Regions from separate parts of the Pseudomonas sp. AK-TSAG1-1 genome, predicted to be linked through region 4. Evidence: predicted binding sites of a transcription regulator. Region 4 holds the regulator's gene; each other region holds the start of a gene.
What was found. The regulator FliA, encoded in region 4, starts transcription of late flagellar genes. The targets are predictions, from matches to a motif close to CTAAAGTTTNNNNNNNNNNNGCCGNTAA.
Positions count from the first base shown of each region.

Region 1 (7,114 bases), 1.6 Mb from region 4:
CTGCCAATCAGCCGCCTGGGCGATGTGCACAAGGTGATCGTCACCGGCGCCAACAGCTTTGTCGGTGTGCACATCGTCGAAGCGCTGCTCGGCTGGGGCGCCAGCGAAGTGGCGTGTCTGGTGCGTGACGGTGGCGGGCAAACGGCGGCGCAGCGTTTTGCCCAGGCGTTGCGCGAGAACCGTCTCGAGCATCTGGACTTGAGTCGGGTGCGAATCTATTCGGCAGACATCACTCGCCCGCAACTGGGCTTGGCCGACGACGATTATCAGCGCCTGGATCGTGAGTTCGGCGCACTGGTGCACAACGCTGCCAACGTCAATCACGTACTCGATTACGAGTCGCTGGCAGCGGATAACGTCGAGCCGATCTTCGAGCTGTTACGCCTGTGCGAAGGGCGCAGCAAAAAGGTCTTCAACTTCGTCTCGACGCTGTCGGCTTCAAGCACGGTCGATGGTGAAGGCCGCGTACTCGAATTGCCCGCTGCAGCGACCCCGCCGATCTACATCCGCAACGGCTACAACCTGTCGAAATGGGTCGGCGAGCGCATCCTTGAACGGGCCCGCGAGCGCGGGGTGTGGGTCAACCTGTATCGCCCCGGCAACATCAGTTTCAACAGCCTGAGCGGCGTCTGCCAACCGCACAAGAACCGTTTGATGCTGATGCTCAAAGGGTCGATCCAGCTCGGTCAGGTGCCCGCCTTTGCGCTGAATTTCGACCTGATGCCGGTGGACTTTCTCGCCCGCTTCATCGCCTTCCACGCCAGCCGTTACTCGACCGGGCGTGCGGTGTTCAACCTGCACAACCCCGAGCCGCTGAGTTGGGATGCCTACGTCGCCTCGTTCCGCGAAACCGGCAGCGAATTCGCACTGGTCAGCGTGGCCGACTGGCAGCAGCAACTGGGCCGGGTCGATGCTGACAACGCGCTGTTCGGCGTGCTCGGTTTCTACCTCAACGGCTTCGAGGAGGACATCGGCGACATCTCCCTGATCGGTCATGCCAACGCCGAGGCCGGCGTGCAGCAAATGGGTGCGCAATACCCGGAAAAATCCGCGGCACTGCTGCGTCGCGGCTGCGATTACCTGAAACAGATCAACTTCATCTAGTTCAATCAAAAGGAGCAACACCATGAGCAATCTGCAACCTGACACCCTGATCAAAAACCCGCACGGCTGCCACGTTATGTCTTCGGTGGAGGTGCCGGCGGACGCGGCGCAGGTCTGGGCGGTGGTCGGCAATTTTGGCGGTTTCGAGCGCTTTATTCCGGCGCTGTCACACATCGAGATGACCGGCGAAGGCGTGTCTTCGCTGCGCAAGAAATTCTTCAAGGACGGCAACGTGGTGGTTGAACAGCTCAACTCCCGCGATGAACAGGCACGGGCCATGACCTGGACCACGATCTACAACACGTTAGGGGTTGCCAATCTGTGGGCGGCGATGAATGTGGAATCGCTGGGGACGGGTAAGTCGCGGGCGACCTGGACGATCATTGCCGAGCCGGCTTCAGGTGGAGAAGAAGCACTGCCGGGGTTCAAGGATTTCGTGCAGGGGTTTGCCGATGATGCGATGGGGAATGTGCTGAAGCTGTTTGTGTAAGGCTTCAGTTCTTTAGTGAATGAACCGCCGCCTTCGCGAGCAAGCCCGCTCCCACATTTTGATCGCATTCCTTCAAGGGAAACACGGTCAACCTGTGGGAGCGGGCTTGCTCGCGAAGAACGCTAACGCGGTCTTCAATCCGACGATCAGATCTTGAAGCTGTCCACCAACTGCTTCAACCGGTTGGCCTGCTGCGACAGCGCATCACAATCCTTCAACGTCTCGTTGAGGTTGGCGACGCTCTGCTGGTTCAACAGGTTGATCTGGTTGACGTCGACGTTGAGGGTTTCCACCACGGCGGTCTGCTCTTCGGTCGCGGCAGCCACCGACTGGTTCATGCCGTCGATCTCGCCGATGCGCTGGGTCACGCTGACCAGTCGCAGGCCGGCCTGGTTCGCCACTTCAACGCTCTCTTCGCTGGACGCCTGACTGGCGTTCATGGTGGTCACGGCTTCGCGCGAACCGACCTGCAAGGAGGTGATCATCTTGTGGATCTCTTCGGCCGACTCCTGGGTGCGATGGGCGAGGTTGCGCACTTCGTCCGCCACCACCGCAAAACCACGTCCGGCTTCCCCGGCACGCGCCGCTTCAATGGCCGCGTTGAGGGCCAGCAGATTGGTCTGCTGCGAAATGCCTTTGATCACGTCGAGGATGTGGCCGATGTTGTCAGTGCTGGCATTCAGGGTTTCGATCTGGGTGCACGACAGGCTGATCTTCTGCGACAGCTCGGTCATCGCCTGGATGGTTTGCTCAACTACCTGACGGCCGTCATCGGCCTGCTCGCTCGCGCCGCTGGCGTGTTGCGAAGCATCGGCGGCGTTGCGGGCGATTTCCTGGGTGGCGGCGCCCAACTGATTGATCGCTGCAGCCACGCTGTTGGTGCGTGCACTTTGCTCGTCGGAGCCAACGATCGAGGCGTTGGACGATGCCATCACCCGTTGCGACAAATCATGTACGTGACGGGTGGCCGACGACACTTCGGAAATCGACGCGTGAATCCGCTCGACGAACTGGTTGAACGAGCTGCCCAGTTCGGCGAACTCATCCTTGCCTTCCACGACCAGGCGACGGGTCAGGTCGCCTTCGCCCTGGGCGATGTCCTGCATCGCACGGCCCATGGTGGTCAGCGGACGCATCAGGACGTTGATCAGCAGGCTCAGCAGCAGCGCGATGGCGGCGACCGCCACGAACATGGCGATCAGCGCCGAGGTACGGAATTGGCTGAGCGCCGCGTAGGCCTTGTCGCGATCGATCGACAGACCGATGTACCACTCGGCATTCGGCAAATCGCTGACCGGGGTGAACGACAGGATGCGTTCCTGACCGTTGAGCACCACGTTCTGGTTGCCCTTCTCGATGCGCACGCTGGAGTTCGGGTAGATGTCCTTCAGGTTCTTCATCACCTGATCCTTGTCCGGGCTGACGATCACCTGACCGTCGCCGCTGACCAGGAACGCATGACCCAAGCCACCGAAGTCCACCGAGTTGATGATCTTCACCAGGGTTTCTAGGCTCAGGTCACCACCGACCACACCGAGCAGCTCACCATTCTTTTTCACCGGCATGGCGATGGTCACCACCAGACCACCGACTGCGGCCATGTACGGCGGAGTCAGCATGGTTTTATCGGCGGCAACGGCTTGCTTGTACCAAGGGCGCTGACGTGGGTCGTAACCGTCCGGCATCTTCGCGTCCGGGCGCTGGGTGAACACACCGTTGGCCTGGCCGACGTAGGTGAACTGGAAGTTCGAGGTGAAGGCCGGTTGATCGACCAGCCCCGGGAAGTCGGCGTCCTTGCCCTGGTGAGCAACGTTCTGCGCGAGGTTTTCCAGTACCAGGATCCGCCCGCTCATCCAGTTCTGCACGCTGCTGGCGGTCAGATCACCGGCCTGCTGCACGGAGGACTGGAGGTTCTGGCGAATGGTGTTTCGCTGCAGATAGTCGTTGTAGAGGGTGAACAAAGCGAAAGCCAGGACCACGACGCCCGAGGCGGCCAACAGGATTTTATGGCTGAACTTGAGATTCATTTCATGGGACTTCTTATGCAAAAGTGGGGATGCGTTCCGGGATGCAACATTCCATGTAGCTCCAAATGTCCAATAGCTGGCAGGCAGCGTTCTGATGGCCGCTCTACTTTGGTGCACGCATGTCTCACCAGTCTGTCGGCACCATTTGCAGAAATCTTAGGGCTGTGTGGGAAATGCACGGCATTTCTGGCAGATTCCCGCCGAACGGCGTCCCAGAGCGCTCGCTGTCAGGTTTTTGAAGAACGTTATGCGAGAGGAGGTTGCAAAATTCACAGCCCTTGATAAAAATGCGACTAATTATCATTTGTGACGTTCGGGCTGTCGCGTTCATGTCCTCACCTGAGTTTGCAGTGCAGGCGCTTTACAGTAGTCATCACGGCTGGCTCAACGCGTGGCTGCGGACGCGGCTGGGCAATGCCGCGGATGCGGCGGATCTGGCGCAGGATACTTTCGTGCGCCTGTTGCAACGCACCGAACGCCTGGAGCTCAAGGCCCCGCGCGCTTTTTTGCGCACCATCGCCCGTGGTCTGGTGATCGACCATTGGCGCCGTGAAGAAATCGAACGTGCCTATCTCGAATCCATCGCCCATTTGCCCGAAGCGCAAATCCCGAGCGCCGAGGCCCGCGCCCTGGTGATCGAATTGCTCGAAAGCATCGCGCGCATGCTTGAAGGCTTGCGTCCGAAGGTGCGTCAGGCGTTTCTGCTGGCGCAGTGCGAAGGTTTGACCCACAAGCAGATCGCCGAACAAATGGGCTTGTCGCTACGCTCGGTGGAACGTTACGTCGCCGATGCGTTGTATCACTGCTACGTGTTGCGGTACGCAAGCTGATGCCTGTGGATAACCTCTCGGCAGGGCGCCGCGCCGAACCGCCGCAACAGGTGGTCAAACAAGCCATTCACTGGCTGCTACGGCTGCGCAACAATCATGGCAATGCTCGCCTGAGTAGCCAGTGCGAAGCGTGGCGCGCCGAACATCATGAACATGAACTGGCCTGGCAGCGCGTGCAGTCGCTGCAGGCCGAGTTGAGCCATAACCTGCGCGCAGTGCCTGGCACTCAGGTGGCATTCAATACACTGGAAAACAGTGCACAGGGGCTCGGACGGCGACAGGCTTTGAAACTGTTGTCCGGCGCCTTGCTGACAGGCTCCGCCGCCTGGGTAGCCAAGGACACCTCGGCCTGGCAGCAATGGAGCGCCGACTACGCCACGGCGACCGGCGAACGCCGCGGCTTCCAGTTGCCGGACGGCACGCGGATCGAGCTCAATACCGCGAGCGCGGTGGATCTGGATTACACCGCGCAGCAACGGCTGATCAAACTCACTCGCGGCGAAATCATCGTCACTTGCGGCGGCAACGATCAAGGCGCGGCCTTCAACCGAACGCTTCGCGTACAAAGTCGTCACGGTACCTATGAACCGACTGATGCCCGCTTCATCCTCCGCCAGGAAAGCGATTGCACGCGGCTGAGCGTCACCACCGGGCGCGTGGCCATCCACAGCGGTGGCACCTCGGTTGAGGCGCTCGCCGGCCAGACTTACCTGATCGATCACCACCGGGTACGCCTGGCGCCGCCACCGGATATGGACGCGGGTGCGTGGGTCGACGGATTGATCGTGACTCGCAATATGCGCCTGGGCGATTTTCTCAACGAGGTCGCACGTTATCGGCCGGGCTTCGTGACGTGTGCGTCGGCCGTGGCGGATTTGCGCCTGTCCGGCGTGTTTCGCCTGGAGGACACCGACAAGCTGCTGGCCATCCTGCCGCAGACCCTGCCGGTGCAATTGCGTTATCGCACCCGATGGTGGGTCACGCTGGAAGCAGTGGCCTGAAATTATTTTGGCGGGTTTTCGCGACAAGTCCGGCTTGGTCAGTAAGCACTTCAACTCAGCCTTTGCGACTTCCCACGGAAACCTACAATGACTGTCCGCATCACCTGTAAGAACCCTCTGAATTTCACTGCCGAATCGGGCCTGCTGCGCCACGCCATTCGCGCCGCCCTGCTCTCCACTGTTCTGGGCGCCGGTGTGTTGCCCTGCCTGAGCCTCACCGCCAATGCCAGTGAGACTAGCAGCCATCGCTACACCATCGCCGCTGGCCCGCTGGGTGAAGCGTTGAACCAGTTTGCGCGCCAGGCCGGCATCACCTTGTCGATGACCCCACAGCAAACGCAGGGGCGGCAGTCTCCGGGCGTGCAGGGTGAATACTCAACGGATCAGGCGCTGAGCCATTTGCTGGGGGGCTCGGGTCTGGAAGCGGTCAGCCAGGACGGCAGCACCTACATCCTGCACTCCGTCAGCGACAGCGCCGCACTGGCGCTGCCGACCACTGATATCAAAGGCTTCGCCCTCGGCAACGCACTGGGCAGCATGGAAGGCTACAACGCCACCCACAGCCAGATCGCCACCAAGACCAGTACTGCGTTGCTGGAAACCTCGCAAAGCGTATCCGTGGTCACTCGCCAGCAAATGGACGACCAAGGCTCACAGACCGTCTCCCAGGCGATGCGCTATACCCCCGGGGTGCTGACCAACCCTTACGGCGCAACCCACCGCTACGACTACGTGGCAATGCGCGGCTTCAACGACGGGTCGGTGGACAACATCTACCTCGACGGCCTCAAGTCGATGGGCGACAGCGGCACCTACAGCACCATGCAGGTCGATCCGTATTTCCTCGAGCGCGTGGACATTCTCAAAGGTCCATCGTCGGTGTTGTACGGCCGTAGCTCGCCCGGTGGCCTGGTGGCGCTGACCAGCAAGAAGCCATTGTACGAAGCCTATCATCAGGTCCAGGCCACGGTCGGCACCCAAGGTCAGCGCGGGGTTGGTTTTGACTTCAGCGGCCCGGTCGATGACGACAAGCGCATTGCCTATCGTCTGACCGGTTTGACGGACCAGTCCGACACACAGTTCGACCACAACAAGGAAAAACGCTTCGCCCTCGCACCCACCTTGAGCATCGATTTCTCTGAAGACACTTCGCTGACGCTGCAGGCTTATCTGCAGCACGATCCGGATGGCGGCTACCACGGTGGCGTGCCGGCGGATGGCACGATTCATCAGCGCAATGGCAACCGTATCTCACCGCACTTCTTCGAGGGCGAGCCGGGGATTGACGGCTATTCGCGGGATCAGCAGTCGTTCGGCTATCAGTTCGAACATCGCTTCAATGATGTCTTCACCGCAAGACAGAACTTCCGTTACCTGGACTCCAAAGTGAACATGGATCAGGTCTACGCCTACGGCTGGACGACGCCGACCAGCAACGAACTGAACCGCTACTACACAGGCGGTGATGAACGCCTGCATGCGTTCATCATCGATAACATGCTGCAGGCCGAATTTTTCACCGGTGCCACCAAGCACACCGTGTTGATGGGCGCGGACTATCAGCGGCGCAAGACGGTGGTCGACTGGACCAGTGGCGGCCTGGCGCCGATCAATGCGTTCAATCCGATCTATGGCAACTCGGCGATCAACATGTACGGCGAG
Region 1 is NZ_CM165965.1:150,606-157,719, reverse strand. It holds gene AC1UK9_RS00765 (non-ribosomal peptide synthetase) at 1-1,104, shown strand, start outside; gene AC1UK9_RS00760 (SRPBCC family protein) at 1,127-1,594, shown strand; gene AC1UK9_RS00755 (methyl-accepting chemotaxis protein) at 1,741-3,621, opposite strand; gene AC1UK9_RS00750 (sigma-70 family RNA polymerase sigma factor) at 3,951-4,451, shown strand; gene AC1UK9_RS00745 (FecR domain-containing protein) at 4,451-5,452, shown strand; gene AC1UK9_RS00740 (TonB-dependent siderophore receptor) at 5,540-7,114, shown strand, end outside.
Region 1: the regulator FliA is predicted to act here: its motif matches at 3,754-3,781, upstream of AC1UK9_RS00755 (methyl-accepting chemotaxis protein).

Region 2 (7,114 bases), 1.2 Mb from region 4:
TTGAGCACGACCAGTGATCTGGATTTCTTCATTGATGCCTATCGTGAGGAAGTGTCGAGCAAGCGTTCGATGACGCTGGATTCGAGCAACGAATCGTTCAGCGGCACCTATAAACGCAACGCCGAGATTTTCCATGAACAACTGAAAAACCGAATTCGGCGTGGTTTCTAACGCCAATCGACAGGCACAAAAAAGCCGACATCACTGTCGGCTTTTTTGTCGGTCACTGTTTCGGCGCAGGGGCCGGTGCAGCGGCTGGCGGAGCAGCGGGCGCGGGCGCCGCAACCCCCGGCTCGGCCGGTTTCGGCGCGGCGTCGTCGAACAGGTTGAGTCGTTCACGCAACTCATGTGCCGGCACTGGTTGCTGGTCCGCCGGCAGCGCATTCGGATCAACGGGCGTCGCCGGAGCAGCGCCGTTTTCGCCTTCGATAGCAGGCTTGGCCGGGTCGGCACCTTGTGAGCCTTCGATGGCCGCTTGCGCCTTCTTGGTCAGCACCACGATGTCGATCCGACGGTTGACCGGGTTGAACGGGTTTTCCTTGTCGAACAGCGCCGACGAGGCATAACCGACCACCCGCGCCACTTGCCCGTCCGGATAGCTGCCCGCCACCAGTGCACGCCGTGCGGCGTTGGCGCGGTTGGCCGAGAGCTCCCAGTTACCGAAATCGCCGGTGCCGGTGTACGGCTTGGCGTCGGTGTGGCCGCTGATGCTGATCTTGTTCGGCACCGCTTTGATGGTGTCGGCCATGGCCAGCAGGATGTCTTCGAAGTACGGTTTCAGACGTGCAGAGCCCGAGTCGAACATCGGCCGGTTCTCGGCGTCCATGATCTGGATGCGCAAGCCGTTCGGGGTGATCTCGAACAGGATCTGATCCTTGAACTTCTGCAGCTGCGGGTTCTCGTTGACCTTGTTCTGCAGTTCCTGCAGCAACAGTTCCAGGCGTTCCTTCTCGACCTGTTCGGCCATGCCTTCGACCTGCTCAGTGTCGACCGTGACCTTGTCCGGTTGCGGCTGCGACTTCACCTCAGGGTTGAGGGTGTTTTCCGGCGCCAGGGTCGGTGTACCGCCCAGGTCGATGATGTACGGCGTGCCGCTTTCAGAGAAGCCGACCGGATCCTTGAAGTAACCGGCGATGGCGATCTTCTGTTCCGGCGTTGCGGTGGACAGCAGCCACAACACCAGGAAGAACGCCATCATCGCCGTGGCGAAGTCGGCGAAGGCGATTTTCCACGCTCCGCCGTGATGCCCGCCGGCTATGCGCTTGACGCGCTTGATGATAATCGGCTGATTATTTTCCATGGCTTAGCGACCGCGAACGGCTTGTTCCAGCTCGGCAAAGCTTGGACGGTGGGCCGGGTACAGCACCTTGCGCCCGAACTCGACTGCCAGCGATGGCGGCATGCCGGAAGCTGACGCCACCAGGGAAGCCTTGATCGCCTCGTAGACGTTCAGTTCTTCCTTGGCATCGTGGGCCAGGGAATGCGCCAACGGGCCGAAGAAACCGTACGCCGCGAGAATACCGAAGAAGGTACCGACCAGTGCCGCACCGACGTGCAGACCGATGGATTTCTGATCGCCCTCACCCAACGACGCCATGGTCACCACGATACCCAGTACCGCCGCGACGATACCGAAACCCGGCATGGCGTCGGCAATGCCGTTCACCGCGTGGGATGGATGCTCGAGGTCTTCCTTGAGGCTGTAGAGTTCCATGTCGAACAGGCCTTCCAGCTCATGCGGAGCCATGTTGCCGGAGGACATGATGCGCAGGTAATCGCAGATGAACGCGGTCATGCGCTCGTCTTTGAGCACGGCCGGGTACTTGGCGAAGATCGGGCTCGCGGCGGCGTCTTCGATGTCGCCTTCGATGGCCATCATGCCTTCGCGGCGGCTCTTGTTGAGGATCTCGTAGATCAGGCCCAGCACTTCGAGATAGAAGGTGTGGCTGAAACGCGAACTGAACATGCTCAGGGATTTCTTGAGCACGTGCATCGTCATGTAACCGGGGTTGGCCTGCAGGAATGCACCGAGGGCCGCACCACCGATGATCATCACCTCGAAGGGCTGGATCAGGGCGGCAATTTTGCCGTGGGAGAGCACGTATCCGCCGAGCACGCTCGCGAATACGACGATGATGCCGATAATTTTAGCCATAGGTAGAAAGTACTTACTGAGTCGGGTTCAAGGTCATATTCGGAAGTTAAAAAATCTCTTCTTCTACTTATCGGCAAAACTGCGCCAGACTATAGCCAGTTCAGGCGAAAAGCCAATTTAGCCCATGCCGGGCGCGTCTACAGTCAGTGAAGATCTCGTCCAGACATGGCTAATGAAACGAACGTCCCACACGCAAAACCGACCACACTCGAAGGCTGGGTAAAGCTGCTCGATAGCGTGCGCCTGCCGGTTCCGCAAGAAGCTCACGACAAGGTTTGCCGGGCGATTCGCGATAACCGCAGCTCGCTGCGCGACATCGCCGACCTGATGCAGGACAGTCCGGCACTGGCCTTGAGCATCATTCGTGAGGCCAATCGTCACACCCACGGCACCATGGCCGCACCGGCGGAAAATCTCGAGGTGGCGATCAACCGCCTGGGCCTGGCGCGTACCGAGGAATTGCTCGCGCGCCTGCCCGTCGAGCCTCAGATGCAGATTCCCCAGGCCTTGCGCCAACTGCAAATGATCAGCCAGCACGCCACGCAACAGGCCAACGGTTTTTTCGCCAGTCGCCTGGCGCGGCTGTGGCAGGACATCCATTGGGGCAGCCTGTTGTTTCTCTCGCCGTTATGGCCGCTGGCGCTGACGTTTCCACAGTTGCTCGAAGAGTGGGAGCTGCGGGTCATCCACAAGGGCGAGTCGGCCCCGGTGGTCGAGAAGCAACTGTTTGGCGTGCGCCTGCTGAGAATCGCCGAGGCGCTGGTGCAAGTCTGGCACCTGCCGATCTGGGTGCAGCAAGGCTATAAGCTGCTGCTCAGCGAACAACGCGAACTGGTCAAAGTGCTGCGCATCGCCCGCGACAGCGAACACCCGCTGCGCCAGCAGAACCGCCTCGATGACGATCCGACCCTGCGTCGCTGGCTCAATCAGCCAGCCAACACCGTGCTGCTGGCCAACGGCCTGGCGCTCTCGGCGCAACAGGCCTGGGACAGTCCGCACAGCGAACGCTGGCAATATCTGACCAGCCTTTATCTGCAGATTTCGATGGACGAGGTGCAACAACAATTGCACCAGCAAGCTGCCAACAGTGCGCGTCAGCATGCAATGCCCGATCTGTGGCACCCGGCCGTTTCATTATTATGGCCGTGGGGCACCCATCGTTTGCCGGCCGGAATGCTGCCGGCGGCCGCACCGAGTACCGAGGATCTGGCGAATTGGCGCCGGCAATGCGCCGAACTGCTGGCCGAGCCGAGCCGCTTCACCAATGCCATGAGCCTGACCGTCGCGGCGCGCGATGCCCTGGTTGCCAGCGGTATGCGCCGGGTGATGATTCTGATGGCCGATCGCACACAGTCCAATCTGCGTGTGCACCAGACCTTCGGCCTGCCGAAAGAAGCCGCCGCGCTGAATTTTGTCGTCAGTCAGAGCAAAGTCCTGCAACGATTGCTCGCGCAGCAGGCACAAGTGCGGATCAACCCCGAAAACAACGCACAATTCTCCGCCCTGCTGCCGCCGGGCCTGCGTTCGCTGTTTCGTGGCGAACACCTGTTCCTGCGCTCGCTGGTCAATAATGGGCGAGTAATCATGATCGTCGTGGCCGATCAGGGCGGCGGGCCATTCGCCGACATCACGGTGCAGGCTTTCGGCAAAACCGCGCAGTGCATCGAAAAAGCCCTGCACAGCTTTAGCAGCCGTGGCCGATGAGGCTGCGCTACAATCCCCCCCTTTGTGCTCTGGAGACCTCACATGTCTGACTTCTCTGGCTTGCCGCTCGTCATCGAGCCGAGCGACCTGCTCCCGCGTCTCGATTCCCCTGAACTGATTCTGGTGGATCTGACCAGCCCTGCCCGTTATGCCGAAGGTCACCTTCCCGGCGCACGCTTTGTTGACCCGAAACGCACCCAGCTCGGCCAGCCGCCGGCGCCGGGACTGCTGCCGGCCAAGGCCGATCTGGAAGCCTTGTTCGGTGAACTGGGTCATCGTCAGGACGCGGTCTACGTGGTTTATGACGACGAGGGCGGCGGCTGGGCCGGGCGCTTCATCTGGCTGCTCGACGTGATCGGTCACGACCGGTACCACTACGTCGATGGTGGTCTGCCGGCGTGGCTGGAGGCTGGCATGCCGATGTCGATCCAGGTGCCGCCTGCGGCGGGCGGCCCGATAGCGCTGAGCATTCACGAAGAGCCAACCGCCACTCGCGAATACCTGCAAAGCCGTCTCGGCGCCGCCGATCTGGCGATCTGGGATGCCCGCGGGCCATTGGAGTACTCCGGCGAGAAGGTGTTGGCCGCCAAGGGTGGGCACATCCCCGGCGCGGTCAATTTCGAGTGGACCGCCGGCATGGACAAGGCCCGTCAGTTGCGCATTCGCACAGACATGCCGCAGATCCTCGAAGACCTCGGGATCACCAAGGACAAAGAAATCATTACCCACTGCCAGACCCATCACCGGTCGGGCTTCACTTATCTGGTGGCCAAGTCCCTCGGTTATCCGAGGGTCAAGGGCTACGCCGGTTCCTGGGGCGAGTGGGGCAACCACCCTGATACGCCTGTCGAGATTTAAGGTTTTTAAGGACAACTAATGAAAGAGCGTCTGTTTATCCTCAGCCAGTACCTGCTGCCTCATCATCTGCTGTCGCGCCTGGCCGGCTGCATTGCCGAGTGCCGCGTGCGCTGGTTCAAAAATGCCTTCACCCAGTGGTTCGCCAAGCGTTACCAGGTGGACATGTCGCAAGCGCTGGTCGAAGACCTGACCGCTTACGAGCACTTCAACGCCTTCTTCACCCGTGCCCTGAAAGACGGCGCGCGTCCACTGGACGAAACGCCGGGTGCGATCCTCAGCCCGGCCGACGGTGCAGTCAGCCAGCTCGGCCCGATCGAACACGGTCGTGTGTTCCAGGCCAAGGGCCACAGCTTCAGCGTGCTGGAACTGCTGGGCGGTGACGCGGCCAATGCAGCACCGTTCATGGGCGGCGACTTCGCCACCATCTACCTGTCGCCGAAGGACTACCACCGCGTGCATATGCCGCTGGCCGGCACCCTGCGCGAGATGGTCTACATCCCGGGCCGGATCTTCTCGGTCAACCAGACCACCGCCGAAAACGTTCCGGAACTGTTCGCCCGCAACGAGCGTGTGGCGTGCATTTTCGACACCGAGCGCGGCCCGATGGCGGTTGTACTGGTGGGCGCAATGATCGTTGCTTCGATCGAAACCGTGTGGGCCGGCCTGGTCACGCCGCCAAAGCGTGAACTGAAAACCTTCCGCTACGACGAAGCCGCCCGTGCGCCGATCCATCTGGAAAAAGGCGCTGAACTGGGCCGCTTCAAGCTGGGTTCGACCGCGATCGTGCTGTTCGGGCCAGATCAGGTGAAATGGGCTGAAGAACTCGCCGCCGGTTCGCCAGTGCAGATGGGCCAAGGCCTGGCATTGCCACAAGCCTGATTCGTCTTCGGTGAGAGCGGCTTCGGCCGCTCCCACCGATTGCTGTAATTGCTGCTATGGTTTTTGGCATGAGCCAGACCATCTCCCCTCCGCTGCTAAACGCCCCGACTCCAACGCAGTCACGCCTGTCGTTCTGCGAAGCCACCCCGCGCGACCTCAAACGCTGGATCGCCGGCCTGCCCAAGGCCAACATCGGTGAAACCGCCCGCCAGTTGTACCAAGGCCTGGGCGAACTCAACCTATTGCTCACCCCCAGCGACAATCGCCTGCAGTTGCTGGAGCTGCTGCGTCCCGAGGTGTATTTCGTCTGTCAGCATCTGGAGCGGCACTTCCTGCATCAGGCGATCATGCTCGATGATCGTTCGCGCAAGATCAGCAACCTGTGCCAAACGCTGCAAAGTCAGTTGGCCATCGGCTACAAACAGATCGTTCTGCGCATTGCCCCCAAGTACCACAAGGATCGCGCGACGCTGGTCAGTCAGGCCCTGCAACGGGCCGCCCATGCACTCAAGAGGCAACTGCTGCGGGCCGCGCAGCTGTATAGCCCGGCGCCGGAGCAGCTGTGGTTCGAGCTGCATCAGTTGTATCGCTGCGCCTGCGGATTGCAGCTGCAACAACGCCGGGTGCATGACGACCTGGCGAGCCTGAGCACCGAACTGAGTCTGGAGCAAACCTACATTGCCGCCCTGCTGCTGGGCAGCGCCCGCTGCAATCAACTGCGGCAGAACCAGATCGCCCGGCTGGGCGAAGTGCTGGAACCGTGGAGCGCCCTGCTCAAGCTGCACCCCGGCAGCCCGGACGATGGCCTGTTCGCCATCAGCGCCGAACTGGACGCCGGCCCGCGCTACCGCAGCATGTTTCGCAAAGAACAGCAGGGCGCCCTGCTCGGTTTCAATCCGCAGCCGCTGGTAAATGTCATCGAAGCGCATTTGCTGCATCAGGAAACGTCGACGCCACTGCCCATCCCGTCGGGGCTGAGCCTCGACACCCTGCAGCATCTGCACGCCAGTTGGGGCCAGGCCGCCGAGCGCAGTTTTCAGCGCACTGTCGGCCAGGGCAACCTGACCGTGTGCGTGGGCATGAGCGCCCTGCACTTCTATCTGGGCGGCGAGCGCACCTTCAGCGAACTGCTCAAACACCCCGGTGCCCGCGCGGCAAACTTCAGCAGCGCCGTGGCCCAAGGTGAAAAAGACAGCTGGAGCCAGGCCTTCGACGCCGCCCCGCAGAGCAAGGCGGATGAGTTTCTGCCCTACGAAGAAATCCAGTACGACCATCTCGGCGAGGACGAAAGCCAGACCGACCACACACCGCACTACCCGACCTACACGTTACCGGTGATCAACCACAGCCCCGGCGGTTATTGCCTGGGGTGGCCGAGTGAAGTGCCCGCCGAGTTGCAGGCCGGGGAGATGGTCGGGATTCAGGACAGTTCGAATCAGGGCTGGAGCATTGCGGTAGTCCGCTGGATTCGTCAGGTACGCGGCAGCGGGCCGCAAATGGGCATTGAACTGGTGGCAC
Region 2 is NZ_CM165965.1:641,443-648,556, reverse strand. It holds gene AC1UK9_RS02820 (toll/interleukin-1 receptor domain-containing protein) at 1-171, shown strand, start outside; gene motB (flagellar motor protein MotB) at 224-1,300, opposite strand; gene motA (flagellar motor stator protein MotA) at 1,304-2,155, opposite strand; gene AC1UK9_RS02805 (HDOD domain-containing protein) at 2,321-3,859, shown strand; gene rhdA (thiosulfate sulfurtransferase) at 3,902-4,717, shown strand; gene asd (archaetidylserine decarboxylase) at 4,736-5,596, shown strand; gene AC1UK9_RS02790 (molecular chaperone) at 5,665-7,114, shown strand, end outside.
Region 2: the regulator FliA is predicted to act here: its motif matches at 2,223-2,250, upstream of motA (flagellar motor stator protein MotA).

Region 3 (7,114 bases), 3.1 Mb from region 4:
ACCAGGAGATATCCATGAGCGTACTCGTAGGCAAACAAGCCCCTGACTTCACCGTCCCGGCCGTACTCGGCAATGGCGAGATCGTTGACAGCTTCACTCTGTCCTCGGCCATCAAAGGCAAATACGGTCTGGTGTTCTTCTACCCACTGGACTTTACCTTCGTCTGCCCGTCCGAGCTGATCGCTCTGGACAACCGCATGGCCGACTTCAAGGCACGCAACGTAGAAGTGATCGCCGTTTCGATCGACTCGCACTTCACCCACAACGCCTGGCGCAACACCCCGGTCAACAATGGCGGCATCGGCCAGGTGAAATACACCATGGCTGCCGACATGAAGCACGACATTGCCAAGGCTTACGACGTTGAGTCCGAAGGCGGCGTGGCTTTCCGTGGCGCGTTCCTGATCGACGACAAAGGCGTTGTCCGTTCGCAGATCATCAACGACCTGCCGCTGGGCCGTAACATGGAAGAGCTGATCCGTCTGGTCGACGCTCTGCAATTCCACGAAGAGCACGGCGAAGTCTGCCCTGCCAACTGGAAGAAAGGCGACAAAGGCATGAACGCTTCGCCAGAAGGCGTTGCGGCGTACCTGACCGAGAACGCTGCGGCCCTGTAAGGCGCAACGTCGAGGTACAAAAAAACCGGCCCAAGTGGCCGGTTTTTTTATGCGCGGGATTTGCCCGACGAGGATCAGTCGTCGAAGTCTTCCCAGCCGCCCATCTGTTTCCAGCGGTTGACGATGCCGCAGAACAGCTCGGCCGTCTTCTCGGTGTCGTAACGCGCCGAGTGCGCTTCACGGCCATCGAAGTCGATGTCGGCGGCCTGACAGGCCTTGGCCAGCACCGTTTGACCGTACGCCAGGCCAGCCAGCGTCGCGGTGTCGAAGCTGGAGAACGGATGAAACGGGTTGCGCTTCATGTCCAGTCGGGCCACGGCGGCATTCAGGAAGCCAAGGTCGAAGCTGCTGTTGTGGCCGACCAGGATCGCCCGTTTGCAGCCGTTGGCTTTCAGTGCCTTGCGAATACCACGGAAGATGTCGATCAGTGCGGTTTCTTCGCTGACCGCCATGCGCAGCGGATGATCAAGCTTGATCCCGGTGAACTCCAGCGCTGCTGCTTCGATGTTGGCGCCTTCAAACGGCTCAACGCGGAAGAAATAGGTGTGGTCCGGGTAAACGAAACCCTTTTCATCCATGGCGATGGTGGTCGCGGCAATCTCCAGCAGAGCGTCGGTGGCCGAATTGAAGCCCCCGGTCTCTACGTCAACGACAACTGGCAGGTAACCGCGAAAACGCGCTGCCATTGGATGACGGGAACCGCCGCCGCCACCTTGACCGTCCAGTTCGTCGTCGAAATGGTCATCACTCACGCGTGTTCCTCCAGCAGGCGCCAGCGCAGTTTTTCACCGGCGCGCAGCGGGATAACGTTCAGCTCGCCGAATGGCAGGCTGGTCGGGGCGGTCCATTCTTCACGGACCAGGGTGATGCGATCGGTATTGGTCGGCAGGCCGTAGAAGCGCGGGCCGTTGAGGCTGGCGAACGCTTCGAGCTTGTCCAGCGCGTTACGCTGTTCGAAGGCTTCGGCGTACATCTCGATAGCGGCGTAGGCGGTGTAGCAGCCGGCGCAACCGCAGGCGGCTTCCTTGGCGTGCTGGGCATGCGGCGCCGAGTCGGTGCCGAGGAAGAACTTCGCGCTGCCGCTGGTGGCGGCGTCGAGCAGGGCTTCCTGATGCGTATTACGCTTGAGGATCGGCAGGCAATAAAAGTGCGGCCGAATCCCGCCCACCAGCATGTGGTTGCGGTTGTACAGCAGGTGGTGCGCGGTGATGGTCGCGCCAACGTTGGCCGAAGCCTCGTTGACGAACTGCACGGCGTCGCCGGTAGTGATGTGTTCGAACACCACTTTGAGCGTTGGGAAACGCTCGACCACACGGCGCATGTGTTCATCGATGAAAATCTTTTCGCGATCGAAAACGTCGACATCGCCACGGGTGACTTCACCGTGGATCAGCAGCGGCATGCCGACTTCGGCCATGGCTTCCAGCGCCGGGAAGATCTTGTCGATGCTGGTCACCCCGGAATCGGAGTTGGTGGTGGCGCCGGCCGGGTACAGTTTGGCGGCGTGCACGAAACCGCTGGCCTTGGCCTCACGAATTTCTTCGGGCTGGGTGCGGTCGGTGAGGTACAGCACCATCAGCGGTTCGAAGCGACTGCCGGCCGGGCGGGCAGCGAGAATCCGCTGGCGATAGCCGTCGGCTTCGGCGGCATTGCGCACCGGTGGTACCAGGTTGGGCATGATGATGGCGCGGCCAAAGGTGCGCGCAACATCGGCAACGGTATTGGTCAACACGGCACCATCGCGAAGATGAATGTGCCAGTCGTCGGGACGCAGCAGGGTCAGGCGGTCGGACATGAGGGGATTCCAGGCGGGTCAAACTGAGGGGAATGCTACCGGAAAAGACTCTTGCAGGCACTCGCTATCAAGTTTTGCGGGAACCTTCCGATATCCCGTAGGTATGCCGTAAACATAGTGTGAATCGGTCTTTGTGTTACAGAAGCCAATGGAGCCTCCCGTGCGCCAGCGATATTTAGCCTTGCTCAGTGTGTTTGCCAGCCTTCCCGCGATGGCGCTCACCTACCAGACTCGTCTGGAGAACATTGAGTGGACGGTCGAGGGCGACAAGTTCGAGTGCCGCCTGACCCAGCCGATCACCGATTTCGGCTCGGGCCAGTTCGTGCGCAAGGCCGGTGAGCAGGCGATTTTTCGCCTGAATGCCTACAACGCCATGCTCGGCGGCGGTTCGGCGACCTTGCTCGCGGCCGCCGCGCCATGGCAGCCGGGGCGCAACGACATCTATCTGGGCAGTGTCAGGATCGGCACCGGCAACGTGCTGTTCAACAGTTCGCAATCTCAGGCCGGTGGCTTGATCAGCGGCTTGCTCGACGGTCGTAGCCCGGTGGTGCGCCGTGCTTCCGGCGATGGCCGGGTGTCTGAAGTACGCCTGCTGCCTGTCAAGTTCAGCAAGGCTTTCAACGACTACCAGATGTGTGTGGCGAAATTGCTGCCGCAGAATTTCGATCAGGTCAAACAGTCGCAGATCGGCTTCCCCGGCGAAGGCACCGACCTGGATGCCGATGCCAAGGCCAGGCTGCAAGTGATGCTCGAGTACATGAAGGCCGATCCGACGGTCAATCACATCGAACTCGACGGCCACTCCGACAACAGCGGCAACCGTCTGACCAACCGTGAACTGTCTCGCCGTCGCGCGCTGGCGGTGGTCGATTTCTTCAAGGCCAACGGCATCGCCGAATCGCAGATCACCGTGCGTTTCCACGGCGAGCAATACCCGCTGGTTCCGAACACCAACGCAGCCAACCGGGCGAAGAATCGCCGGGTCAGCGTGAAGCTCGCGCGGGTGGCGCCGACCGCCGCTCCAGCGCCGCAAGCCAGCACGCCAGGCAATACTGCGGCAACTTCCTGACCTGCCGGTCATCGTCGCGCTCTCGACAGATTCTGTCGCTTTGTCGTCTTAAGCTGTCGCGCCTCTGTAAATTATCGCATTTGAGCGGTAGACTCCTCGGCTTTCCGTAGAACCCCGTGGAGTGATGGCATGGCGGACGTAAACAAGGTCGTTCTGGCGTATTCCGGCGGCCTGGACACTTCGGTGATCCTCAAGTGGCTGCAGGATACTTATAACTGTGAAGTGGTGACCTTCACCGCTGACCTGGGTCAGGGCGAAGAGGTCGAGCCGGCTCGCGCCAAGGCTCAGGCCATGGGTGTCAAAGAAATCTACATCGATGACCTGCGCGAAGAGTTCGTGCGCGATTTCGTGTTCCCGATGTTCCGCGCCAACACCGTTTACGAAGGCGAGTACCTGCTGGGTACTTCCATCGCACGTCCGCTGATCGCCAAACGCCTGATCGAAATCGCCAACGAAACCGGTGCTGACGCCATTTCCCATGGTGCTACCGGCAAGGGCAACGACCAGGTGCGTTTCGAACTGGGCGCCTACGCGCTCAAGCCAGGCGTGAAAGTGATTGCTCCATGGCGTGAGTGGGACCTGCTGTCCCGCGAGAAGCTGATGGACTACGCCGAGAAGCACGCGATCCCGATCGAGCGTCATGGCAAGAAAAAATCCCCGTACTCGATGGATGCCAACTTGTTGCACATCTCCTATGAAGGCGGCGTGCTGGAAGACACCTGGACCGAGCACGAAGAAGACATGTGGCGCTGGACCGTCTCGCCAGAGAACGCTCCTGACAAGCCGCAGTATCTGGAACTGACTTACCGTAACGGCGACATCGTTGCGCTGGACGGCGTTGAAATGACCCCGGCCACCGTACTGGCGACGCTGAACCAGATCGGTGGTGCTCACGGTATCGGTCGTCTCGACATCGTTGAAAACCGTTATGTGGGCATGAAGTCCCGTGGCTGCTACGAAACCCCGGGCGGCACCATCATGCTGCGCGCGCACCGCGCCATCGAATCGATCACCCTGGACCGCGAAGTCGCTCACCTCAAAGACGAGTTGATGCCCAAGTACGCCAGCCTGATCTACACCGGCTACTGGTGGAGCCCGGAGCGTCTGATGCTGCAACAGATGATCGACGCTTCGCAGGTCAACGTGAACGGTGTGGTTCGCCTGAAGCTGTACAAGGGCAATGTGATCGTGACCGGCCGCAAGTCCGACGATTCGCTGTTCGATGCCAACATCGCGACCTTCGAAGAAGACGGCGGTGCTTACAACCAGGCCGACGCGGCGGGCTTTATCAAGCTCAACGCGCTGCGCATGCGCATTGCTGCCAACAAGGGCCGCAAGTTGTTCTAAGCCTCGCAGGCCTGTAGGGAAATGGCGGCTGGTCCCAGTGACACAGCCGCCATTTTTTTGTTCTGTACTTGCCTGACCTTCTTCCACTCGCGCTTGTGGCTACGTTCAATCCCGCCATTTTCTTGATTGTCCACATCTGTCCTCGACCCGGGGCATCACACCTCCCCCAGAATCGCAGTGCTCAGCGTATTCACGTTGTGAGCAATAATGGTTACTCCGCCTGTGCCTTTCTTCGATTGTTTGAGGAGGCTGAGCGTGATTTGCCTGAACAGAATGTCAGATGCAGGATCGGTCAGAAGTAACACTGCCTCGGCCGATTGTTTGTCGGGACGCGGAAAGTGTTCGGCCATATTTCTGAACGCCTGTGCGCTGCTCAGCGGGCGAATGTCTATGGTACGCAACGTGCCGATCCGCTTGGGCAGTCGAATGCTGTGCTCAATCCATGGCGGGTCTGGCGAATACGCTCTGCTCCTGATGCTCTTCAACTCGTCGGCGATCTTCAAGAAACTGTCGTCCTTGTTGAAGTCCGAAGGCGCATACAGTGAACGGTAGTTGAAGTTGAGAGTCACGAAAAACAGCAGTAGCAGGTAAAACGGAAAGCTGATTAGAAACCAGACATAGATTTCCCGTTCATTACTGCCAAGAAAGGGCAGGGAAATGGCCGCCGATGATTCGGAAATAAATGCAAATATCACAATTACAGTCATGGGATTGGTGATTTTCTTTTTGATTTTTATCATGGTGTTTGCTCATTAGTGTATTTTCCATTGTGGTTGTTGAATGGGTTGTGGGGAGTTTAAAGTTCTACGGATGGCGGTCTTTTTTATATTAAAAAAAGTCAGTTGGGTAGAAGTGTCTTGTTTCAGGTGTTTATTGTGAGGCGCGCGGTTCGTTGTTTTATTGTCTACCCAGTCGGGTGTTGTCTGGCGCTACGCTGATTCATCCATGAGGCCTCGCATCGACAATGCAATTTCCGGCGTCTTTCGATGATTAGCTGGCCCGAATGAATTGTGCAGGCAGGGCTGTCAGATCGTAGTATTTTTCACATCTAAATACCGCTCTGAGAAATACCAACGCCATGCCGATAACTCTGGTGTTGGTTTTTTTGTAGGAATAGTCTTTATTTGTTGTAGGGAATGTCTTTGGCGGGGCGTGTAATGGAACTCTCTTGTGCCATGTCGCAAGTGACTGGGCTATTGTGCCGGTTCTAAAAATTCGAACAGCGAAACTGGACTTGCCCATGAATAAAGTGTTGATCGTGGATGATCACCCCGTCATTCGTCTTGCTGTGCGTATGCTGATGGAACGTCATGGCTACGAAGTTATTGCAGAAACAGATAATGGTGTGGATGCGTTACAACTCGCACGCGACCAGATGCCGGATATTGTCATTCTGGATATTGGAATACCGAAACTTGATGGGCTGGAAGTTATTGCGCGCCTGAACTCGACGGCGATGCCATTGAAAGTTCTGGTGCTGACTTCACAGGCGCCGGGGCATTTTTCGATGCGCTGCATGCAGTCGGGGGCGGCGGGATATGTCTGTAAACAACAGGATCTGACAGAGTTGCTCAGTGCGATCAAAGCCGTTCTGTCCGGTTACAGCTACTTTCCAAACCAGGCCCTGCATACCGTGCGTACCAGTCTGGGGAATGCCAGTGAGTCCGATATGGTGGATCGTCTTTCGGGGCGCGAAATGATGGTCTTGCAACAATTGGCGCGTGGCAAGACCAACAAGGAAATTGCCGATGGCATGTTTCTCAGCAACAAGACAGTCAGTACCTACAAGACCCGTCTGTTATTGAAGCTCAATGCCCGGTCGCTGGTGGACCTGATCGAGCTGGCACAGCGCAACGGGCTTGTCTGATGGTCCGGACTGCCGAAGGATCATGGGACGCCGGTGACAGGTTCTTCAGACAGTAAAAAGCCTCCGGTTCGGGAGGCTTTCAAGTGTCAGAGATCAAAATCGTAATCGGCCAATTGCTTTTGCAGTCGGCGCTCCTCAAGCAGGTTATCGATGGTGCGGCGTTTGCTCAGGTTGGTCTTGGCGACTTCGACCACCGGTTCGGCGTCGTCGGTTTCCGCAGCGGTGAAATCCTCATCTACATCCAGTTGTTCTTTGCTGTCAGTCATAAGGTGAACTCCAGGCTAAGACTGCCTTTGGCGCTCCTTATATCGATATTCCTGCTGCGGGTAAAAAAGATTTTTTCAATCGACGAATCAATAATTCCAATAGCCACTCAATCGTCCGAGGTTTTGTGTTTGTACTCACACAAATCTTCGATC
Region 3 is NZ_CM165965.1:4,947,570-4,954,683, reverse strand. It holds gene AC1UK9_RS22370 (peroxiredoxin) at 15-617, shown strand; gene rnt (ribonuclease T) at 692-1,369, opposite strand; gene pyrC (dihydroorotase) at 1,366-2,412, opposite strand; gene AC1UK9_RS22355 (flagellar protein MotY) at 2,573-3,481, shown strand; gene AC1UK9_RS22350 (argininosuccinate synthase) at 3,611-4,828, shown strand; gene AC1UK9_RS22345 (hypothetical protein) at 4,984-5,568, opposite strand; gene AC1UK9_RS22340 (response regulator transcription factor) at 6,069-6,695, shown strand; gene AC1UK9_RS22335 (PA3496 family putative envelope integrity protein) at 6,782-6,961, opposite strand; gene nth (endonuclease III) at 7,069-7,114, opposite strand, start outside.
Region 3: the regulator FliA is predicted to act here: its motif matches at 2,479-2,506, upstream of AC1UK9_RS22355 (flagellar protein MotY).

Region 4 (7,114 bases):
GTGATGCTCCACGGTCAGGACGGCCACGCCGCTGCCGGTAAGGTGATCCAGGCCTTCGGTGAGGTGGTGATCGGCGGTAACTACGTGGTCGGTATCGTGGTCTTCGCGATCCTGATGATCATCAACTTCGTCGTGGTGACCAAGGGTGCCGGGCGGATTTCCGAGGTGAGCGCGCGCTTCACCCTCGATGCGATGCCTGGCAAACAAATGGCCATCGACGCCGACCTCAACGCCGGCCTGATCGACCAGAACCAGGCGAAGCTGCGCCGTCAGGAAGTTGCCCAAGAGGCCGAGTTCTACGGTTCGATGGACGGTGCCAGCAAGTTCGTCCGTGGTGACGCCATCGCCGGTCTGCTGATTCTGTTCATCAACCTCATCGGCGGCATGGCCGTCGGTATCTTCCAGCACAACATGTCGTTCGCCGACGCCGGCAAGGTTTACGCCTTGCTGACCATCGGTGACGGTTTGGTGGCGCAATTGCCATCACTGTTGTTATCGACAGCGGCGGCGATCATGGTGACCCGTGCTTCCGGTTCGGAAGACATGGGCAAACAGATCAATCGGCAGATGTTCGCTTCGCCAAAAGCCTTGGCGGTGGCGGCAGGTCTGATGGCGGTCATGGGCCTGGTGCCGGGCATGCCGCATTTTTCGTTCCTGAGCATGGCGGCGCTGGCTGCCGGTGGCGCGTACCTGTTCTGGAAAAAACAGAACGTGGCCAAGGTTCAGGCGCTGCAAGAGGTTCAGCGTCAGCAGGAACTGCTGCCGTCGCCGGCCCGCGCCATGGAAACCAAGGAGCTGGGCTGGGATGACGTGACCCCGATCGACATGATCGGCCTGGAAGTCGGCTATCGCCTGATCCCGCTGGTGGATCGCAATCAGGGCGGGCAGTTGCTGGCGCGGATCAAGGGCGTGCGCAAGAAGCTCTCGCAGGATCTGGGCTTCCTGATGCCGACCGTGCACATCCGCGACAACCTCGATCTGGCGCCGAGCGCTTATCGCCTGACCCTGATGGGGGTGATCCTGGCCGAAGCCGAGATCTACCCGGACCGCGAACTGGCGATCAACCCGGGGCAGGTCTACGGCACGCTCAACGGCATTACCGCCAAAGATCCGGCTTTTGGCCTGGAGGCGGTGTGGATCGAAGTCAGTCAGCGCGCCCAGGCGCAATCGCTCGGTTACACCGTGGTCGATGCCAGTACCGTGGTCGCGACCCACTTGAACCAGATTCTGTACAAGCACTCCAGTGAACTGATCGGCCACGAAGAAGTGCAGCAACTCATGCAATTGCTGGCCAAAAGCTCGCCGAAACTGGCTGAAGAGTTGGTGCCGGGCGTGGTTTCACTGTCGCAGTTGCTCAAAGTGCTGCAGGCGCTGCTGGCCGAACACGTGCCGGTGCGCGACATCCGCAGCATCGCCGAGGCCATCGCCAACAACGCCGCCAAGAGTCAAGATACCGCCGCCTTGGTGGCCGCAGTCCGCGTCGGCGTATCCCGCGCCATCGTCCAAAGCATTGTAGGCACTGACTCCGAGCTGCCTGTGATCACCCTGGAACCAAGGTTGGAACAAATATTGCTCAATAGTCTGCAGAAGGCAGGACAAGGCTCGGAAGAGGGCGTTCTGCTGGAGCCAAGCATGGCCGAGAAGCTGCAGCGTTCGCTCATCGAAGCGGCGCAGCGCCAGGAAATGCAAGGTCAACCGGTGATCCTGTTGGTAGCAGGCCCGATACGCGCGATGCTTTCGCGTTTCGGCCGCCTCGCCGTCCCGGGGCTGCACGTGCTGGCCTACCAGGAAATTCCGGACAACAAGCAAGTGACCATCGTTGCGACAGTAGGGCCCAACGGCTGAGGTAGTGGTTTATGCAAGTTAAGCGTTTTTTCGCCGCCGATATGCGTCAGGCCATGAAGCTGGTTCGTGATGAGCTGGGCGCTGATGCCGCCATCATTGGCAACCGCCGCATTGCCGGCGGCGTCGAGCTGACGGCGGCGCTGGATTACAAATTGTCGGCGCTGGCGCCACGGGTTCCGAACATGGAACTTGAGGACGAGCTGCGCAAGACCCAGTCGCGCATCGTTACCGCCCAGGCCGAGCTGAGCCTGCGTGGCGAAGCCGACGGCAACATCAATCGCCAGTTGTTCGCCGGGCTGCCGTTGACGGCCGGTCTGCCGCTGACCGCTGCCGAGCCGTTGAGCGAACCGACTTACGCCGCCCCGGCGCGCCCGGCCCCGGCGCCTGCGCAGTCCTCCGGCGGGATTGACCCGCGTGCACTGGATTCGATGCGTTTTGAATTGAACAGCCTGCGCGAGCTGATGGAAGTGCAGCTCGGCACCCTGGCCTGGAATCAACTGCAAGGCAGCCGTCCGGCGCAAGCCAACCTGTATCGCCGTCTGCAACGTATCGGTCTGTCCGGCCCGTTGTCGCGCGACCTGCTGGCAATGATCACCGACATCGAAGAGCCTCGTCAGGCCTGGCGCATGCTGCTCGCACATCTGGCGCGGATGATTGCCGTACCGGAAGTCGAGCCGCTGGAAGAGGGTGGGGTGATTGCCATGGTCGGCCCGGCCGGCATGGGCAAGACCACCACCCTGGCCAAGCTCGCCGCGCGCTACGTGCTCAAGTACGGCGCGCAGAATGTCGCGCTGGTCAGCATGGACAGCTTCCGCATCGGCGCTCAGGAACAACTCAAGACCCTGGGCCGGATTCTCAACGTGCCGGTGACGCACGTTGATCCGGGCCAGTCGCTGGTTCAAGCGCTGGATCCACTGCTGCGCAAGCGCGTGGTGCTGATCGATACCGCCGGCCTGCAGGCCAGCGATCCGGCCCTGCGCATGCAGCTCGAAAGCCTGGCCGGTCGCGGCATCCGTTCAAAAAATTATCTGGTCCTGGCAACCACCAGCCAGAAACAGGTTCTAACCGCCGCTTATCACAGTTACAAGCGTTGCGGGCTTGCCGGGTGCATCCTGACTAAACTGGATGAGACAGCAAGCCTGGGCGAAGTGTTGAGCCTGGCAATCAGTCATGAACTGCCGGTCGCGTACCTGACCGATGGCCCACGGATTCCGGATGATCTGCATCTGCCGCGCCGCCATCAACTGGTCAGCCGCGCCGTCAGCGTGCAAATGCAGGAAGAACCCAGCGAAGAAGCCATGGCTGACATGTTCGCTGATATCTACCACAGCCCGACCAAGCAGGTTGGCTGAGGTAATGAACCGTTTTTGTACCTACATCGATGGTCTGCCATGCATTGTTCCGGTTGAGAACGCGCAGCCAGTAATGTGGCCTCCGTCTATGCAAGACAAGGTAAAGAAATAACATGGGCAGCATGCATCCCGTACAGGTGATCGCGGTGACCGGCGGCAAAGGTGGCGTCGGCAAGACTAACGTGTCAGTGAACTTGTCTCTGGCGTTGGCAGAGCTTGGCCGTCGGGTCATGCTGCTGGACGCCGACCTGGGGCTGGCGAACGTCGACGTTCTGCTGGGACTGACTCCCAAACGTACCCTGGCCGACGTGATCGAAGGTCGCTGCGAGCTGCGCGACGTGCTGTTGCAAGGTCCCGGCGGGATCCGCATCGTGCCGGCCGCCTCCGGCACCCAGAGCATGGTTCACCTGAGTCCGGCGCAACATGCCGGTCTGATTCAGGCCTTCAGCGACATCGGCGACAACCTCGATGTGCTGGTGATCGACACCGCTGCAGGCATTGGTGACTCGGTAGTCAGCTTTGTCCGCGCAGCCCAGGAAGTGTTGCTGGTGGTCTGCGACGAGCCGACTTCGATCACCGATGCCTACGCGTTGATCAAACTGCTCAATCGCGACTACGGCATGAACCGCTTCCGCGTCCTCGCCAACATGGCGCAGAGCCCGCAGGAAGGGCGCAACCTGTTCGCCAAGTTGACCAAGGTCACGGATCGCTTCCTCGATGTCGCCTTACAATACGTCGGCGCGGTGCCGTACGACGAAAGCGTGCGCAAGGCAGTGCAGAAGCAGCGAGCGGTCTATGAAGCCTTTCCGCGTTCCAAGTGCGCGCTGGCGTTCAAGGCGATCGCGCAGAAGGTCGATACCTGGCCGCTGCCTGCCAACCCGCGCGGTCACCTTGAGTTTTTCGTCGAGCGCCTCGTGCAGCAAACGGCAGGGCCTGTGTTATGACCGCCAGCGGTATGAATTACTACAAGAAGTCGGCACGTGACGCGCAGTACGAGTTGATCGAGCGTTACGCGCCACTGGTCAAGCGCATTGCCTATCACCTGCTGGCGCGCTTGCCGGCGAGTGTGCAGGTCGAAGATCTGATTCAGGCCGGGATGATCGGCCTGCTCGAAGTCTCGACCAAATATGACGCCAGCAAGGGCGCCAGTTTCGAAACGTACGCGGGCATTCGAATCCGCGGTGCGATGCTCGATGAAGTGCGCAAAGGTGATTGGGCGCCACGCTCGGTTCACCGCAACACCCGTATGGTCAGTGACGCAATTCGGGCAATTGAAGCTAAAACCGGCCGTGATGCTAAAGATCACGAGGTTGCGGCCGAACTCCAATTGAGTCTCGACGATTACTACGGGATTTTGAATGACACGCTGGGCAGCCGGCTGTTCAGTTTCGACGACCTGTTGCAGGACGGCGAACACGAAGGGCTGCACGAGGATGGCGCCAGTGCTCATCTTGAGCCGTCACGCGATCTGGAAGATGAACGCTTCCAGGCCGCGCTGGCGGACGCGATTGCCAATTTGCCGGAGCGTGAGCGACTGGTGTTGGCGCTGTACTACGACGAAGAGCTGAACCTCAAGGAGATCGGTGAAGTCCTTGGCGTCAGTGAATCGCGGGTCAGCCAGTTACACAGCCAGTGCGCGGCCCGCTTGCGGGGGCGTTTGGGGGAGTGGCGAGCGCGCTGAAGGCAGTGTGGGGACACTGCGAACGAGGCTGGTGCGGTGATGAACGGCACCGGTCTTGCTCTGTTGTGCTCCAGACAGTCATCGAGTGCTTTGCCGGATTGATTGAAATGGCGCGTCCAGGTGCTGGGCGCGTTTAAGACTGCTTGGAGGTCGAATTGGACAAGAACATGAAAATCCTCATCGTTGATGACTTCTCAACGATGCGGCGGATCATCAAGAACCTGCTGCGTGATCTGGGGTTCACCAACACCGTCGAGGCCGACGATGGCACGACTGCCATTCCGGTGCTCAACAGCGGAAGCATCGACTTTCTGGTAACGGACTGGAACATGCCGGGCATGACCGGTATCGACCTGCTGCGCCACGTGCGTGCCGATGAAAAACTCAAGCACCTGCCCGTGCTGATGGTGACTGCAGAAGCCAAGCGCGAGCAGATCATCGAGGCCGCTCAGGCCGGTGTGAACGGCTACGTGGTCAAACCTTTCACGGCTCAGGCGCTGAAAGAAAAAATCGAGAAGATTTTCGAACGCATCGGCTGATGAACGCGCGGGGGAGCTATGGAGCATAACGAATCTTCACAGGGCGATTTCGAATCGACCCTGAAAAAACACGCGGTCGAACTGGTCGAGAGCCTTGAAAAAGGCAGGTTCGGCGACGCTGTGCAACTGATCCATGAGCTCAATCAGACCCGTGACCGCGGCCTGTATCAGGAAGTGGGCAAGCTCACACGCGAACTGCACAGTGCGATCGTCAACTTCCAGATCGATCCGCACATGCCGCAGGCCGAGGAAGTGTCGCAAATCACCGACGCCACCGAACGCCTGGGCTATGTGGTCAAGCTGACCGAAGCCGCGGCCAACCGCACCATGGATCTGGTGGAAAGCGCCACCCCGGTCGTCAATGGCCTGGCTGAGGAAGCCCAGGCCCTGAGCACCGACTGGGGCCGTTTCATGCGCCGTGAGGTCGGGGCCGAAGAGTTCCGCGAGCTGGCGCGCCGGGTCGACGGTTTTCTGTCGCGCAGCAGCACGGGCAACCGTGCGGTGTCGAGCAACCTTAACGACATCCTGCTGGCTCAGGATTACCAGGACCTTACCGGTCAGGTGATCAAGCGCGTGACCCAACTGGTCACCGAAGTCGAAAGCAATTTGCTCAAACTCGTCCTCATGGCCAGTCAGGTGGACCGCTTTGCGGGCATCGAACACGACCGCGCCGCGATGCTTGCAGAAAAAGATCCACAAAAACATCTCTCGCAGGGTGAAGGTCCGCAGATTCATGCCGATAAACGAGAAGACGTTGTGTCCGGTCAGGACGATGTGGACGATTTGTTATCCAGCCTTGGATTCTAGAGTTTTGGAATTTTAGGTTTTTTGGGTTTTTAGACCTGTAGGAGCACCCCATTAATGAGCTTCGGCGCCGATGAAGAGATCCTTCAGGATTTCCTGGTTGAGGCCGGCGAGATTCTTGAGCAACTGTCCGAACAACTGGTCGAGCTGGAAAGCCGTCCGGATGACGCAGATCTGCTCAACGCAATTTTTCGCGGTTTCCACACTGTAAAAGGGGGCGCCGGCTTCCTTCAGCTCAACGAGCTGGTGGAGTGCTGTCACATCGCCGAAAACGTGTTCGACATCCTGCGCAAGGGTGAGCGTCGCGTTGATGCAGAACTGATGGACGTTGTCCTCGAAGCACTGGACGCGGTGAACAGCATGTTCAGCGAAGTCCGTGAACGTGCACCGATCACGGCGGCCACCCCGGAACTGCTGGCCGCGCTGGCACGTCTGGCCGAGCCGCAATCGGCCGACGAAGCTCCGGCTTCGCCGGTGGCCGAGATGATCGAAGAGCTGGTCGTCGAAGGCGATTCGAGCGATTCGGGCGACATCACCGATAACGAATTTGAACAGCTGCTGGATTCGCTGAACGCCGTCAAGGCTGAAGCCGAAGCCCCGGCCGCTGCTGCACCTGCGCAAACTGCCAATGAGGCAGCCAGCGATGAAATCACTGACGCTGAATTCGAGTCGTTGCTCGATCAGTTGCACGGCAAAGGCCAGTTCGCGGCGGACGCCGTTGCACCGACGGCGGCTGCTCCTGCGGCTCCGGCTGCGGGCGACAGCTCCGACATCACCGACGACGAATTCGAAGCGCTACTCGACCAGTTGCACGGCAAGGGCAACTTTGCCGTTGAAGCACTCGAGTCGGCGATCGCCTCGGCACCGGCTGCACCTGCCGCTCCGGTGGCCGC
Region 4 is NZ_CM165965.1:1,799,131-1,806,244, forward strand. It holds gene flhA (flagellar biosynthesis protein FlhA) at 1-1,845, shown strand, start outside; gene flhF (flagellar biosynthesis GTPase FlhF) at 1,857-3,197, shown strand; gene fleN (flagellar synthesis regulator FleN) at 3,311-4,141, shown strand; gene fliA (RNA polymerase sigma factor FliA) at 4,138-4,878, shown strand; gene AC1UK9_RS08245 (chemotaxis response regulator CheY) at 5,046-5,417, shown strand; gene AC1UK9_RS08250 (protein phosphatase CheZ) at 5,436-6,224, shown strand; gene AC1UK9_RS08255 (chemotaxis protein CheA) at 6,279-7,114, shown strand, end outside.